Regions from separate parts of the Pandoraea norimbergensis genome, predicted to be linked through region 2. Evidence: predicted binding sites of a transcription regulator. Region 2 holds the regulator's gene; the other holds the start of a gene.
The links. The regulator LexA, encoded in region 2, represses DNA repair genes until DNA is damaged. The targets are predictions, from matches to a motif close to ACTGTATNNNNATACAGT.

Region 1: a site for LexA is predicted at 1,852-1,869, ahead of recA (recombinase RecA). Genes of this name have one in related genera too.

The regions. Positions count from the first base shown of each region.
Region 1 covers NZ_CP013480.3:5,372,954-5,376,367, forward strand. Annotated here, with positions in the region: gene recX (recombination regulator RecX) at 44-499, opposite strand; gene recA (recombinase RecA) at 732-1,796, opposite strand; gene AT302_RS23540 (response regulator transcription factor) at 1,998-2,687, shown strand; gene AT302_RS23545 (sensor histidine kinase) at 2,846-3,414, shown strand, end outside.
Region 2 covers NZ_CP013480.3:3,378,362-3,381,775, forward strand. Annotated here, with positions in the region: gene cysT (sulfate ABC transporter permease subunit CysT) at 1-11, opposite strand, end outside; gene AT302_RS14660 (sulfate ABC transporter substrate-binding protein) at 42-1,073, opposite strand; gene lexA (transcriptional repressor LexA) at 1,332-1,985, shown strand; gene AT302_RS14670 (hypothetical protein) at 2,159-2,587, shown strand; gene AT302_RS14675 (enoyl-CoA hydratase/isomerase family protein) at 2,598-3,414, opposite strand, start outside.

The DNA.
Region 1 (3,414 bases), 2.0 Mb from region 2:
CACCGATTCATGAGAAACATTTTTTGCGCTCGCCGGATGCGGCTTAGTCTTCGTCCGAGAATTCGTCGGCGCCCCGCACGATTTTGCTGATAACGGTACGCGAAAAGCCACGCGATGCGAGAAAGCGCATCTGCTTGGCGCGTGCCTCGGGGGTGATGGCAACTTCGCCGAACTTCCGTTGCCAGACCGCGCGGGCACGGGACAGCTCGGTCTCACGCAATTGCTCGGCGAGCGCGGAGACGGTGTCCGGGTCAACCTGATGTTGTTTGAGTTCGCCGACGATGCGCGACGTACCGAGCCGGGACGACCGGCGGTGCACCACACTTTCCGCAAACCGCTCGTTGGACAACCAGCGTTCGGCTTCAAGGGTGTCGAGCAGACGATCCAGTGCTTCGGGGTCCTCGGCATCGGCGTACGGCATCAACTTGCGGCGCAATTCCGCACGGCTGTATTCCCGGCGCGATAGATAGCCCATGGCGCGGCCTTTGAGACTGAGCACGGGTTTTCGCGAGCGCTTGACCGCCACCGCGTCGTCACCCGGCGGAGGCGGTGGATCTTGCGGGTTGCGGGGAGGACGTCGATTGATCATGAAGATAGCGCGCGGATAGCACCAAAGCAGGGATCAAAGCGGAGCCTAGCGCTACGGCCCGAACGGCAAAACCAAAACTACAAACAAAAACGGCAACGCGACACCGTATTAGCGTCGCGTTGCCGTATTGACTCGGGGGTCATCAGACCTCGTCGTCTGCTTCGATCTCGCCGGTCTCGTTGATCGCCGTCACGCCGAGCGATGCACGCACCTTGTTTTCGATCTCGTGGCCGATGTCAGGATTCTCACGCAGGAATTCGCGTGCGTTGTCCTTACCTTGGCCGATCTTCTCGCCGTTGTAGCTATACCAGGCGCCCGACTTCTCGACGATCTTCGCGGTCACGCCCAGATCGATGATTTCGCCTTCGCGCGAGATGCCCTGACCGTACAGGATGTCGAAAATGGCTTCGCGGAACGGCGGCGCGACCTTGTTCTTGACGACCTTCACGCGGGTTTCGTTACCGACGACTTCGTCGCCCTTCTTGATCGAACCGATACGGCGGATGTCCAGACGCACCGAGGCGTAGAACTTCAGCGCGTTACCGCCCGTCGTCGTTTCCGGGTTACCGAACATCACGCCGATCTTCATCCGGATCTGGTTGATGAAGATGACCGTGCAGTTCGTCCGCTTGATCGTGCCGGTGAGCTTGCGCAGCGCCTGCGACATCAGACGGGCTTGCAGACCCGGCAGCGAGTCGCCCATTTCGCCTTCGATTTCGGCCTTCGGCACCAGGGCCGCCACCGAGTCGATCACGATCAGGTCGATCGAGCCCGAACGCACCAGTGCGTCGGCAATTTCCAGTGCCTGTTCACCGGTGTCCGGCTGCGAGATCAGCAGTTCCGGGACCGAGACGCCCAGCTTGCTGGCGTAGCCGACGTCGAGGGCATGTTCTGCGTCGATGAACGCGCAGGTGCCGCCGATCTTTTGCATTTCCGCTACGACTTGCAGCGTGAGCGTCGTCTTGCCCGACGATTCCGGGCCGTAGATTTCGATCACGCGGCCGCGCGGCAGGCCACCGACGCCAAGCGCGATGTCCAGACCCAGCGAGCCGGTCGAGACGACCTGGATGTCAGCTTCGACCTCGCTGTCGCCCAGACGCATGATCGAGCCCTTGCCGAATTGCTTTTCGATCTGCGCGAGGGCAGCGGCGAGCGCCTTGCCCTTCTCGGCCGACAGATTGGCAGACCCTTTCTTGCTTTCTTCCATGAATCGTCCTTTGATATGATGAGCGAGACGGCTCGAGTGAGGCGTGAATGCCAGCACTGTATAAAAAAACAGTGCTTTTGGCAAGTGCCTGTTGTCCGAAAGCGCCGAAACGACAAAAAAAGCCGCGAACCACGCGCCGCAACATCACAGGAGACACGCCGCAGCCGTCAGGCTCCGGTGCCTAACAAGCCTATCACGCCCATGCGAATTCTCATCGCAGAGGATGACAGCATTCTGGCTGACGCCCTGACCCGCTCGCTGCGCCAGGGAGGCTACGCCGTCGATCACGTCAAGACCGGGCTCGAAGCCGACTCCGCGCTGTCTGCCCAGACGTTCGATCTGCTGATTCTCGATCTTGGTTTGCCCCGCCTGCCCGGCCACGAAGTCTTGCGCCGGTTGCGTGCACGAAATTCCCATTTGCCGGTATTGATTCTGACCGCGTCGGACAGCGTCGATGCGCGCGTGAAGGGGCTCGATCTCGGCGCCGACGACTATATGGCGAAGCCGTTTGCGCTCGCCGAACTCGAAGCGCGCGTGCGAGCGCTCACGCGACGCGGTGCGGGCGGCGGCTCAACCGTGATCCGGCACGGCCCGCTCAGTTTCGATCAGGTCGGGCGCACTGCCTATATTCACGAGCAGATGCTGGATCTGTCGGCGCGCGAGCTCGAACTGCTCGAAGTGCTGCTGCTGCGCACGGGCCGGCTCGTCTCGAAGGAGCAACTCGTCGACCACCTGTGTGGCTGGGGCGAAGAAGTCAGCAACAACGCCATCGAGGTGTACATGCACCGGCTGCGCAAGAAGATCGAGCCGAGCGGCGTGCGCATTGCGACGATTCGCGGACTGGGCTACTGTCTGGAAAAACCCGCCACTGCGCCTGCCAATGCGGCGTGATAGGGTGCGACGCGGGGGTGCGACGCGATCTACCCAACGGGATGCCACCCGGACGACGACCGCAGATCAAGTGAACCCGGCTTGATGACCGCCAAGCGTCACCGGCCGGACACCAGCGCCTTCAGAGACGCAAGGCCCGCCAGAAATTCCGAGGTTTTATGCGCCTGAGTCTTCGTCATCATCGCGATGCCAACACGGCGAACACGGCGGGCCGCTCTCGGCCATCGCGTTCAGCAAATTCAGCACACGACGACGCCTTCCCGCCCGACATCGAAGAACCGTCGCTCGACTCAGTCGACGCCACCGACCCGTTCGACCCGTTCGACCCGTTCGACCCTTACGCCGATCCCTTCACGCGTCCCGGATTCGGCGCGCCGCTGGAGCGCGAAGCCGAGCCGCCGCCCCGCTCGCTCTTCGGCGAGATTCTCGACTGGATGCTCGCGCCGTTGCTGCTGCTCTGGCCGATGAGTATTGCGGTGACGTATCTCGTCGCCAAGTCGATTGCGAATGGCCCCTTCGATCGCGCCCTCGAAACCAACACTTACGTGCTTGCCCAGCAGGTCCATACCGATCGCGGACAAGTCACGTTGACGCTGCCCATGCCCGCGCGCGATCTGCTGCGGGCCGACGCCACCGACAGCGTCTACTTTCAGGTGCTCGGCGCGAAGGGCGAGCTCGTGGCCGGCACCGCCGACTTGCCGCTGCCTCATGAAGACGACCGCCCGCA
Region 2 (3,414 bases):
GCGGTACTCATCGTTGGTCCCCTTCGTTCTTTTTTTCTGAATTACTTCTTGGTGTAGATCTGATCGAAGATGCCGCCGTCAGCGAAGTGCTTGGCCTGCGTCTTGGTCCAGCCGCCGAGATCGGCGTCCACCGTGTACAGCTTCAACTTCGGATACTGCGACGCGTACTTCTTGGCGATTTCCGGCGAACGCGGGCGGTAGAAGTGCTTCGCGGCAATCTCCTGCCCTTGCGGCGAGTACAGCCATTGCAGGTAGGCTTCAGCCACCTTGCGCGTGCCATGCTTGTCGACGTTCTTGTCGACCACGGCCACCGGCGGCTCGGTCAGAATCGACGATGACGGCACGACGATGTCGAACTTGTCCGGACCGAGGTCCTTCACCGACAACAGCGCTTCGTTTTCCCAGGCGATCAGCACGTCGCCGATGCCGCGTTCGACGAAGGTCGTCGTCGCACCGCGTGCGCCCGAGTCGAGCACGCCCACGTTCTTGTAGATCGCCTTGACGAAGTCCTGCGCCTTCTGCTCGTTACCGCCCGGTGCCTTGAGCGCGAACAGCCATGCGGCGAGGTAGTTCCAGCGGGCGCCGGCCGACGTCTTCGGGTTCGGCGTCACGACGCTGATGCCCGGCTTGGCCAGATCGTCCCAGTCCTTGATGTTCTTGGGGTTGCCCTTGCGCACGAGCAGCACGATGGTCGACGTGTACGGCGTGGCGTTGTCCGGCAGGCGTTTCTGCCAGTCCTTGTTCACCAGACCGGTTTGCGCCAGCTCGTCGATGTCGGCAGAAATACCCAGCGTGACCACGTCGGCCGGTGCGCCATCGAGCACCGTACGGGCTTGTTTGCCCGAACCGCCGTGCGAGGCCTTCAGCGTGACCGTGTCACCCGTGGTCTGTTTGTAATGGGCTTCGAAAGCCTTGTTGTAATCGGCATAAAGCTCACGCGTCGGGTCGTACGACACGTTGAGCAGCGAAAAGCTTGCCGCTTGTGCCTGTACCGTCATGCCGACGGACAGTGCGATAGCGCCCAGTGCGGTCGCCAGTTTCTTAGCTTTCGAACCCCGTGCTGCAATGCTCATGACTTTCGCTCCTTTTTTGCTTTCGTGTGGTAGGAGGCCAGTCTAGGGGGGCGGCTAAATAATTAAAAATAATATTTTGGCTTTTGTTTATACCGGAATAAGGATTAGAGATTTTGTGCTGAGGGATGAGGGGCACCGGTTTGCGGCAGAAATCGCGTCATTTGACGGCGAAGTTCATGAAGTACTTGAAGTTTTCGCTTGCGCTTTTGGAAACACTGTATAAAAATACAGCCACCTGTGCTTCCATACAGTGATGCCATGATCAAACTTACCGCACGTCAACAGCAGGTCTACGAACTGGTTCGCCAGGCCATTGAGCGCACCGGCTTCCCGCCGACACGCGCAGAAATTGCCGCCGAACTGGGCTTCTCTTCGGCCAATGCGGCCGAGGAACATCTGCGGGCGCTGGCGCGCAAGGGTGTGATCGAGCTTTCCGCCGGGCAATCGCGCGGCATCCGGCTCAAACGTCTCGATGAGGCGGGCGGCGTGCATCAATTCACGCTGCCGCATATGGGGCTGATGCAACTGTCGCTGCCGCTCGTCGGGCGCGTGGCCGCAGGCAGCCCGATTCTGGCGCAGGAGCATATCGAACGCAATTTCCAGTGCGATCCGAACATGTTTGCGCGCCAGCCCGATTACCTGCTGAAAGTGCGCGGGATGTCGATGCGCGATGCCGGCATTCTCGACGGCGATCTGCTGGCCGTGCAGAAAGCCGCAGATGCACGCGAAGGACAAATCGTCGTGGCGCGTATCGGCGACGACGTCACGGTCAAGCGCTTCCACCGCGTGAAGGGCGGCGTGGAGCTGATTGCCGAGAACCCTGACTTCGAGAACATCAACGTCAACGAAGGCAGTGGCGATTTTGCGCTGGAAGGGATCGCGGTCGGCCTGATTCGCAATAACGATCTCTAGGCGCAAGCCAAAGGCGCGCAACGACTTCACATCGCGCGCCATTCCCTGACGATCAAGTAACGCTGATTTGCGCCGGGCTGGGTCCGGCGCCCGTGCCCTGCTGCGCCTGCGATTTGTGAAGCGATGCGACAGGACACCTCTCTCCAACCGCTATTGGAAGAAGGAAACGCATCATGGCTCGACTCTTTGGTTTGCTGCGCACGTCCCTCGGTCAACCGCGCATTCGCTCGGCCACCGCCTCAGCGCAGGCGCGTCTTTCTGCGGTGTATGGCTTGTCGGCCCTGTCCGGACCGTTCGCGGCCGCACCGGCCGTCGCACGTTCTTACACGGTCCCGGCGCGTGCCCGCACTACCGCCCTGCCCCGCGCTATCGCTTCAGTTGTCAGCTCGGCGGCACGCCGTGCCTGCCCTGCCGCACAAGCGGTCAAGGCATCGCGCAATGTGCGTGAATTGCAGACACGGCGCGAGGCGCATGACGACGGGCGCGTCGATGTGCGCGTCTATCGTGACGTCTCGCATATCGTGATGGTCGGCAGCATCGCCGATATCTGCCGCAAACTCGATCAAGCTGTCGGCGAGCAGTTTTGTCAGGCGGCGGTGTAAGCGACGCCTTTTATTCGCCCAGCGTTGCCAGCGGGTGATCGGCACCGCGACGCTCGCCATCGAAGAACCGGGCAACATCTACCGGTTTGACGTCTTCGATGCGGGCGTGTTGCCAGCGCGGTGCGTGGTCCTTATCGACCACGAGGGCGCGAATGCCCTCAACGCCTTCGGCCCCGGTGCGCCCGTCCAGATTGAAGACGCAGCGCATCATCAGCCATTCTTCCCGCAGGTCTTCCGCCAGTGACAATTTGCGAGCACGCCGCACTTGCTCCAGCGTGACGCACACCATCAGCGGCGAGCGTTTGTTGCGCAACAGGTCCTCGGTTTCCTGGGCCCAGCCGGCATATTCGCAACGCGCTTCACGCGCCAGCGAATGCAGAATTGCCGTGGCGTCGGCATGACCGAAGTGCGCATCGATGACGTCGCGCAGCGCGGCGAGTTTGCCCTGAGCCAGCCCCGCCGGCGGCAGACTTTCACGCGCGAAATTGCGGGCCGCATTCAGCACGGCGTCGCTATCTTGCCAGTCACCGGTTGCCAGTTGCTCGCATAGCACCGACAGCGACGCACGCGGCATCACCACGTCGGCCAGACCGATCTCGCAGGCGTCGACGGCACCGAACACCGTGCCCGTCATGCCGAGATACTCACCAAGATGCCCCGCAAGATTCGCGAGGAAGAACCCGCCGCCGACATCGGGGAAGAGGCCGATGGCCGTTTCCGGCATCGCCATGCGCGTGGCTTCCGTGACGATGCGCAACGCCGCGCCTTGCGAGATCCCCATACCGCCGCCCATCACCACGCCATCCATCAACGCGATGTAAGGCTTC